3 regions of the Sporosarcina sp. FSL K6-6792 genome follow, and region 2 is predicted to be linked to each of the others. Evidence: riboswitches for the same ligand, from Rfam matches in the RefSeq annotation. Region 2 holds a riboswitch; each other region holds the start of a gene.
The links. Region 2 has a riboswitch for cyclic di-GMP ahead of MKZ26_RS07465 (methyl-accepting chemotaxis protein). Riboswitches for the same ligand answer to the same signal wherever they lie in the genome.

Region 1: another riboswitch for cyclic di-GMP. It lies ahead of MKZ26_RS02190 (response regulator); the one in region 2 lies ahead of MKZ26_RS07465 (methyl-accepting chemotaxis protein).
Region 3: another riboswitch for cyclic di-GMP. It lies ahead of MKZ26_RS18430 (sensor histidine kinase); the one in region 2 lies ahead of MKZ26_RS07465 (methyl-accepting chemotaxis protein).

The regions. Positions count from the first base shown of each region.
Region 1 covers NZ_JBBOSA010000001.1:463,631-466,914, forward strand. Annotated here, with positions in the region: gene MKZ26_RS02175 (transcriptional regulator) at 1-184, shown strand, start outside; gene MKZ26_RS02180 (hypothetical protein) at 184-570, shown strand; gene MKZ26_RS02185 (YolD-like family protein) at 661-924, shown strand; gene MKZ26_RS02190 (response regulator) at 1,424-1,792, opposite strand; cyclic di-GMP riboswitch class I at 1,823-1,908, opposite strand; gene MKZ26_RS02195 (hypothetical protein) at 2,113-2,511, opposite strand; gene MKZ26_RS02200 (hypothetical protein) at 2,808-2,930, shown strand.
Region 2 covers NZ_JBBOSA010000001.1:1,569,939-1,573,222, forward strand. Annotated here, with positions in the region: gene MKZ26_RS07465 (methyl-accepting chemotaxis protein) at 1-1,592, opposite strand, end outside; cyclic di-GMP riboswitch class I at 1,703-1,788, opposite strand; gene MKZ26_RS07470 (GNAT family N-acetyltransferase) at 2,298-2,768, opposite strand; gene MKZ26_RS07475 (M15 family metallopeptidase) at 2,914-3,284, opposite strand, start outside.
Region 3 covers NZ_JBBOSA010000001.1:3,801,441-3,804,724, forward strand. Annotated here, with positions in the region: gene MKZ26_RS18425 (response regulator transcription factor) at 1-249, opposite strand, end outside; gene MKZ26_RS18430 (sensor histidine kinase) at 249-1,394, opposite strand; cyclic di-GMP riboswitch class II at 1,510-1,591, opposite strand; gene MKZ26_RS18435 (hypothetical protein) at 1,991-2,413, shown strand; gene MKZ26_RS18440 (hypothetical protein) at 2,453-3,226, shown strand.

The sequences.
Region 1 (3,284 bases), 1.1 Mb from region 2:
GTCCTTAGATATGATGTATCTCGCAAGGGGCGGAACAATCAGTAAGCGAAGAATCAACTTACTGCAGGTCGGCGAGGTATCGTTCCGTGCATACTGTTTTCTACGCAAATTCAAGCGGACTTTTACGATTGATAATGAACTCGCACTTGTTCCCGTCGTACATAAAGAAAGCATGGTGATCTAATGCCGTTAATCCTAGGAGACGCCTTACCGTATTTCGAGAAAATGATTTACCTACCGATGATTATAAGCATCTTGGAGAGAGACCGAGAAGTGATTGAAACAAGTTCGTTCAAATTGAAAGGACCTTATATCTATATCGTTGAAAGTACGTTAAATACGGTTCGAGCTGAATTAAAAGAAACAAATAATTATGCACGAAGAAAAAATATGAAGTTGATTAAAAGAGGGAAAGATGGCACGTTCACCGAGTATGCATTTATCCAAAATGGCTACGAGGATAAGAGACGCTACATGAATATACGGTTGCGTAACAGGACGGAAGAGTTGATATCTGTTTACTTTGCAATGGTGGAAAGTCAGGATACATGGGGAGTTGCTACAACGTGATTAATCAGAGCGCTGAAGAATTGGCCATATCACTGATGTTTAGGGAACACCTAGCGGAAATAAAAGACTGGAACAGAAAGGATGATGAAAATGACAGCAATTCCAAAACCACCAAAATCAAAGGTTGTAGCAGGACCAAAACTAACAGAAACTGATTTTCTTGAAATCGGCGAAAGAATAGGGGAATCAAAAGAATTTAACATAGAGGTAGAGGTTACGATATATGCTCAAAAGAGGTATGAGTCAGTTACAGGAATCGTTACAGAAGTCGATGGCCAACAAGGTAAATTATCTTTCCAAATGGGTTTTGAAAACGTAAGAATAAACATGAATAATATTGTGAGTGTGAAATGAAATGCTAGAAAACATTCAAAATAGAAGTTGCGCAAAAAAGGGAATGTGGTTTTTACATGGGTGTCATAAAGGAAAAAATGTTGAGTCGATGTGGATTACAGTTGATAGTCCTTTCGGAAGAGACCGCAGACCAGTAGAGGGTATAATCGATGTGCAGATTGCGGAAGATTAGACGGAGTAAAGGCGACATTTCGAAAGAGGTCGCCTTTTAAATCTTGTATCTTTGATAATACCAGATTGACATTTATTGAATCTTGTATTCATTTATAATATATCAAACAATTCAGTGTTAGTTAAACGGAGTTTAAATAAGAAAGGATGACCTCGTTTGAAGGTTGAGCATTCATTATTTCTTCTTTGTTACTCTCGTTAGGGGTTTATTATATTGGTTGGATGCATGGGCAGGTGAAGTGATTTCGTTAACACGAACTGTACATTTGAAATGAAATGAAAAAAAGACCATAATTTCGTGGTCTTTTATGTTAGTGTACTATGTTTTTCAATAGATTTTATTTAATTGGGTAATAAGTCCATCAAAAAAAGGCTTTACGATAAAGTCAGCGGCTCCATTTTCTAAAGCCTCAATTATTAAGTCTTGAGTCCCTAAGGCTGAGCACATAACAACACGAGCATTGGGGTTTATTTTCTTAATTTCTTTTAGCGTAGCGACACCGTTCATATTTGGTAAAGTGATATCCAATAAAACGATGTTAGGGAAGTGTGATTTATAAAGAGTCACAGCATCTTCTCCACTCCCAGCTTCAGCTACGACATAATAACCGTTACTTACGATAATCTTTCTTAATAGATTTCTCATGAATTTTGAATCATCTACGAGCATTACTGATTTATTGAAAATGATCCTCATCCTTTTTAACAAGTGATAGAAAGCAATACACTTGGTAACCGGCTGCCATAACAAATAATTGTATTAGGTCCTTGGCTTTGCGTCCTTACCTTTCGATAAGTTTGCCTATATACAAGCTACCATACTTTGATAGAACAATCTTATGAAAGAGTCTAATACAAAGGATTAGTAAGTAAATAGTTGGATAGGCAACATGCACAGTCCGAGAAGAAAAGACCAAGTAATCAGCAGTCTTTATTACAGTCATCTTGAGATTTTTGCCTGGAAATTTCGAACAACCATTGTTAATCCACGTTTTTCAAACTTATTGACGCTTTCACTTAACTATCAAAGCTACCTAAAATCATGAAATCTACAAGAATCCCACTCACTGGATTTTCTGAACCTAATACATTAATTCCTAGTACTACTATACTACTATTATTTGTAACATTAGCAGAGACAAATTTTGCAGCAACATTCTTTTCTCGCATTTGTACTCTCGGTCTTGCATTTATCGAAGAATTTGTAGAATATACGCTTGATACAGCATAGTCAATAGTTGTTAATAATGGAATGCCAGTAGATAATCCGTTTTCTGTAAAATAAAGTGTGGCTATACCATTTGCGTCAGATGTAGCTTGCCCATAAACAATCCGCTTTACTTTTTTGGGATTGGACTCTCCTGCTTTAAACACTTGAAGAGCTGTTGGTGCCAGTAAAACAAACTCAACGCTCATAGCTATTCTCCCTTTGTAATACTTTGATATCTATTACAAACAACAACATTGATTAAATGTATGACTGGCTATACCTTAATATTCTTTGTGCTTTTTATTAGCTTATTACATTCAATGTTCCTTGAGGATTCTTTCTTTTTTGCAAAGTGAAATTGCAAAGAAAGCCATCAAAATGTAGTGCGCAGTTCGACCAAAATATGTAGCAGATGTGATGGGAATTTATTAAACAATTTTATTGCGAATGTAATAAAAACGAGTATTAAGGCTTGGTAGCGGTGAACGTGGAGGAAAACGACTTGAAGTCAACTCCTTATAAAAAGGCAACAGAAATGTATATCGAAGTCATTGCAGCGGAAAGTGTGGATGAAATTTCAGACGAGGCGAACCAAATCTACGGACTAAAGAATATGCATTTATGAAATTCATGAATGCGCCTAATACGCAGGATCACACAGATAGGGATTTATTACAGGAATTTGAAAGCACCACAAATGGCTTTTTGCAGGCTGACAGTTCTTTACTTTAACGCACAGTACGAGGAAACGGGAGACCCATTGAATGCAGTAAATTAAGAAGAGGACTAGATATTATCATAACGGAATCAATTTCTTTCCCCAGGCACCTAAGCGATATAGAAGCAGAACCTGGAAAAAAACACTGACTTTTAGTTTAAAGATAATGTGACTGTTTATAGTACGCCTATTAGTTTAAGTAGTAAAACTATTACAAGAATAGAAATAATAACACCTAGAATGTATCTCATGGATATCCCC
Region 2 (3,284 bases):
GATTGTTGAGATGTTTTCTTAATATTATTAACGGATGCGACTACTTCTTCAGAGGATGCAGAAATTTCTTGAGATGCAGCAGAAATTTCCCGGATTTGATCTGCGACTTCATCTGCAGATTGTACAATCCGTTTAAATATCTCGCCTACTTCATTCGTATAATCCATTCCCACTCTTACGTCTTCTTTTCCTTTTTCCATCACGGTTACAGAGGCATTAGAATCCGTTTGAATCATATGAATTAGTTGGAAAATCTCTTTAGCCGACTGAGATGATTGTTCAGCTAAACGCCTTACTTCATCTGCAACGACAGCAAATCCTTTACCATGCTCTCCAGCTCTGGCTGCTTCAATAGCAGCGTTTAGTGCTAACAAATTTGTTTGCTCTGCTATAGCAGTAATAATGTTCACAATGTCACTAATCTTATTAGAATTAGCATGTAAACCATTAATAGTTTCCTCTATTTGTTCTACAGATGTATTAATTAATTGCATTTGATCAATCACCTGTTGGACAACCTTATTTCCTTGTTCAGCAGCAATTGAGGCTGTCAGAGACGATTCAGAAGCAGTATTGGCTGAATCAGCGATTTGTTGTATGCCACCTGCTGTTTCTTCCATTGCAGCTGCTGTTTCTTCAGTCATCACCAAAGAAGTTTCAGCGTTTTGAGCGATATTCTTCATTTCTTTCGAAACGTTTGTTGAACTAATATACGATTCTGTCGCATTCATAGTTAGCTGATTGGCTGATGATGCAACGTGATCAGATGTATTTCTAATGTTTAATATGACATGTTGCAAATTTGAAACCATTGTTTTTATCGATTGTGAAAGTTGTCCAACTTCATCATTTGTAATCTGGAGATCAACATCGTTCAATTCTCCATTTGCCACTTGGTCTGCAACAATGACCACTTTTTTAAGTGGTAATAGAAGCCGATCAATTGTAAAATACAGCAATACTAATAAGATTGAAATTCCGATTACTGCAATAATAATCTGTTTTGTAACACTTTTTTTAATGATGGTATCAATATAATCCGCAGAATAATCAATTCCTAACACTGCAATTGTATTTCCGCTTTCATCCTTAAGAGGGCTGAAAACTGTTCGCCATGATCCGAATGAGTCCTCAAAGATGCTTGTTACCTCTGATTGATCATTTTTAATCGCAAGCTTAGCAGTATCTACATGAACAGGAGCAAGATCAGTAAACAATTCCCCCGCTTCATACGCTTCATTCAAATTTTCCGTATAGCCGATAGGAGTGACGCCATTATCCTCCATCTCCCATATATAACTCCAAAACATGATTCCCTGTTCTTCCCTTATGCCATCCAAGGTACTTTGCATTTTCAAAAATTCAGGATCGTCTTCCCCTTGAACTTTCAATAGACCATCTATATCTTCGGAATCTAGGTTCATGGCTGTCAATAAGCCAACACTTTTTAACTCTTGTTCTAGGTCATTTTCTAACTGGCCGTTCAATTGAGAAATACTTTGTGTCGTTAGAACAGTAAAAAGTGCTAAAACAATAATAGAAACTGTAAGTAAAAGCTTATACTTTAATGATATGTTTTTAAAAAAACGCATAATAATTATTTCCTCCTCTTCAATTTTTGTATCTTTCTTTACACATGAAAAAAGGCCCATTTCACAATGAAATAGGCAAATAAAAAAACTAGACTATTATCTAGCGTTTCTTGAGCAGCTCAGCCGTCATAGTAATAATTACTTTAGACCTGTAGCTTTGCGTCCCTACTTTTCAATAGGTTTGCCTATAACCATCAAAAAATATACCACATAGTCTAATAGATGGCAATATGAAGTACCAAAAGATTCATAGAGTAGTATAATGACACCGCTTAATGTCCTGCTTTCAAAACACCCAAACTAGTATATAGTCATTGGTAAAAAAAGAAAAATAGTGCCTTTACTCCCCCGACCATATTTATTTTCCACTGTTTTAAATTGTTACATCAAATTCTTTTCAAGGATAGCATTGCTGGAAATTTCAATATCAAAAGTATTCTCATTTCTGGCAACTTCAACTTTTATACTTCCAGGTAAGAAGAAATGCCTGATATGCTATAGAAAGGTGCTGCTATGAAAACGCTATATAAAAATGCGAATAGCTTGCTCGACCTATCTATTTGTTTATTCTGTTTCATCAAATCTATTTGCCCTTTTTTCTACTAGAAGCTACACTCTTACTTTTTAAAAAGAGCTAAGTTCCTTTTAGAGTTGCTGATTTTGTGAAATTTGGCGTTTAATTTTCATGGGAGTTAAGTAAAAGTATTAATTACTTCCTATCTTTTTCACATAGTCAATTAAAAAAAGCTTGCTAGTAATTTGATGCTGTCTTACTTTTTTGAATCCTAATTTCTCGTAAAAATGATGATTTCTTGTGTTTAAATGTGGTGTATCTAAACTCCATTCAATAGCAGTAGGAAACTCGCTTTCAATTAGTTTCATTATCTTGCTTCCAAGACCTTTATTTTGATATTCGCAAGATAAAAAAACTCTATTTAGTCGGTACTTGTTTTCTTTTAAATCACGAATATCAGCACCACCAATAATCTCATCGTCAAGCCAAATAGTGTAATGTATGAAGATTTCAATTTTCCGAAGTAATTTTTCAATAGGTTCATTGACTGGGTTGGTGTCGTGGTCTTCATATCTTATTAAATCCTCTGAAAAAGCTTCTGTTTGTATTTCTAAAAGTCGCCGTGCTTCAACTTCTTTGGTTCTCTTGATAATTAGGTCCATTCATTTTACCTTCTTTCAATTTGTTGTATTAACCACCTAGTTATCACTATAAAATAACTATCTCGACGAACATTTCAATAATTTTATACATACATGCATGCAAATATCCGTATAATACGGGTTTCTAACTTTTCTTTCGTTCCAGTTATACCTCTTGCACTAAATCCAACAACTCTGAATCCGTAACGTGATTATAAAGTGCTTGATCTACGTTATTCATTACAGCCCAGTATTTGTCGCCGTATGACCAATGCCACCATTCCGTAAAATAATTAACAAAGCCAACGGACCGAAGAGCGTGTGCCAAGATTTTACGATTCTGAATGGCTTCTACAGAGATATTTGTTGCATCAAAAAAAGTCGCGTTGTCAGTCTCGTGTGGTATAGCATCAAATGGCGTACCAAGATCCAATTCGAAACCATTCGAATCAATTAGGCTTAAATCCACTGCACCACCTGTTGGATGTGGAGCTACATGAGGAGGTGCTACATATTTAGATGCCTCGGCAATTAAAT
Region 3 (3,284 bases), 2.2 Mb from region 2:
CGATGAAGTTAGCACAACGAATTTACAGGTTATTCCTTGTTGTTTCGCTTCTGTAATTAATTCCAAACCGGATTCATTAGCTAAGCGAAGATCCACTATCGCCAAATCAGGTGTAGTGTCATGGAATAGAGTTAGCGCGTCCTTTCTATTTGCTGCTTCACCTAGGATTTCAATTGCTCCATCTATAGTAAGGATAGATGTTAATCCTTTTCTTACTAATGGATGATCGTCGACAATAACAATTTGCATTAGCCAATCACCTGGACCTTCTCAAGTATTTTTGCGGTTGGAATTTCGATTTGTATTTCTGTCCCTATCCCGTGTAATCCACTTATCAAAAACGTTCCTGCCAAAGTACTGACAAGACGTCTCATATTGAAAAGACCGATTCCTTTTTCCTGCTGGCCTTCGGATATATGCGAATTAATTCCGATTCCATTATCATGAATTTCCAATACAGTTTTCTCGTCCAGTATAGATAATCTGAGTTCAATAGCCGTGCACTGGCCGTGGCGAACGGCATTTCCGCAAGCTTCACAAATAATTCTATAGAGTGCTTGTTTTAATTCGCTGGATAGTAAAGCTTCATCACCCGTTATTTGACAATCAATTCGTATATCACTTAACCGTGCGTACTCGTCAAAATAGTTTTGCAGCCAAACTTGAAAAGATTTTTCGTCATTCTTCGTCGAGTTGAGACCGTATATCGTCGACCGTAGTTCCTTTAATGTAGTGTTGGCAGATTGTGAAAGGAATTGATATTCATCATTCAATTCAGTACTAGTCATACCTCTACTTTTTGTTTGCAAACTGTGCAGAGAATAAACAATACCGACCAATCTTTGCGAAACACTGTCGTGGATTTCATTGGAGATACGATTTTGTTCCTTACTTACAATCATTTGCTCCTTCATTGAATCTGTATGAATTCTTTCGAGCATTATTTCACTAAGTTCGGCTAAGAACTCAAAAGGGCGATTGAAGAGTAATGTTTCTCTAGCCTCACTTGAACCGGAAATCTTAACGCCAATAACTCCGATAGTAGTGGAGGTTCTAATGACTTTCATCCCGTACCAATCCTCGTTAATTTTACTGACAAACAGTTCATTCTCCAGACGTATAGTATTCCATTCTTTTTTTAGGCCAGTTTCAATATGGGGATTACTCGTAGAAGATGCTAGGTAGCTATTTTGATGATTTACGTCCGTTAACCAAAAGAATGCTTCATCACTATGTGTAAGCTTGATGATAAATGCTATTATTTCTTTCATTATCATTTGAGGGCTTGAATTATCCATTAGGTGGAACAGCGATATACCGTGCTTCAATGTATCTAGATAGGTATCATTCGTTTCGATGGGGTTATTATTAGCGCATGCTTGTACCAAATCCAAAGTAGAAGCTTTCTGAGTGTATCCTTCTAATATATCAGCCAGAATCTTTCTGATTACTGTCACTCCCTCTCATTTCATAATAAAAACCCAATCAACTTGAACATAATGTCCAAGTATAATTAGGTCGGTTGCACCAATAACTCCATACATCCCAGGTGCCCATATAGAGGATGTATTTCACAGTTTCCGTAAATTATATTCTTTTATATAGTTCAGTATAACCAAATTACATTGAATATGACGTCATCTCCTGCGGTTGAAGAGGTTCTTTTTTTTTGTTATTAACTTGTATTTTAGCGAATTAAGACTTTTCAGTTACTTACTGCCCATCAGTAAATCAATATACAAGGTTACTTCTATAAGATAGAGCTGTTCATCGAAGTAGATGTGAACTGGTACAAAAGTGCACCGGCTCTCCACTAAAGTAGAAAACCGAAGTAGACAATCGATATTAGAAAATTACTCTTTAGAGTGAGGATGCCAGACAGGAATACTCCTATACTAAAAGTAGTTACAAAAACGGCAACAAGCCGAAAAAGTTATTGGAGGAGATTTTTGAATGAAGAAGTATGAAACATACTAAAGAGGTGTTCACGTTGAAAAAAATTCTTGGGATTTTTCTGGTGTTTACTCTCTTAGTAGGCGCAGGAACAATTTATGCAAGTGGCAATCCAGGACAGAACCTTTCCGAATGGTATAAGAATGCATTCCATAAAGAAAGCGAAAAGTTGGGTGCAGCTACTGCAACCGGTATGATATTGGTCTTGAAAGAGGTCAATATTTTTGTGAAAGAATCAAAAAAAAGCATTGATGATGCATTGGGAAGTTTCCGCGACGATAAGGTGAAAGAAGCGGAGTCTGGCATCGAAAAGTATCAGGCTGACACGATAAATAGTCTGAACGCTACGGTTGTCCAACTTGAAAACGTAAACTTCGATGATTACGTGGACAAGCAGAACATTGAAGCACAAATTGATCAGGAATTCGATCAGATGGTAGAGGACGTATTTAGCGAATAAGCACTCATACAAACCAATATGATAAAAGGGGATAATTAAATGTTCAAAACAGTAAAAGGTAAAGTAATCGCAGGAACAATGGTATTTGGACTCGTAACAGGTGCAGGAGTAGCGTTCGGTGCAACAGATGCAGGCACAAACCTCAAAAATTGGTATGACGGGCAATTTGGGAAGGCATCCACAAATGTAGCAGAACAAGTTGCAGCATACGCTGGCGGTAAAGTTGACGGATTGGCGGTTGAATATAATGGCCTGAAAACAGATGCTACAAACAGTATTAATGCAAAGGGCGTAGCCCAAGCAGGTGTAGCAAACAAAAATACTGAGACACTAAGCCGAGAACATATTGATGCAATAAAAGAAGAACAAGCACATATCAACACTTATTTGTCTGGTCAATTTGATAGCTTATCCAATTTTGCTAACGGTTTAATTAATCAAGCTGGTGATGACGCCCTTCAATATGCGAAAAATGATTTAGGGGAATACACAGGAGCTGCGGGAAATGCCGCGAATGAAAAAGTTAAAACGGACGTAAAAGCCGTAACTAATCAAGCTGTTAAAGACTTGGAAGATGCAATTAATGCGGCGAAAGCAGATCTTCAAACTAAATTAGATAAGGAAACGGGTTTAACCGTTACTGAAATTAAAGGTTTAATCGACGCGAAAATTACTGACCTCCGCACTAAAATCACTAAAATGAAAAATGATTTAGTTAAAGAACAGGAAAAACTTATTACTTTCACAGTAAAAGGACTTCAACTTGAAGCTGAAAAGGCAATGCAAGATTTGGTAGATGGCATTAATAAATAAGTACTAATGCTCAATAAGGACCTCATCCAGTGAGGTCCTTATTGTTTTAAATGGAGGT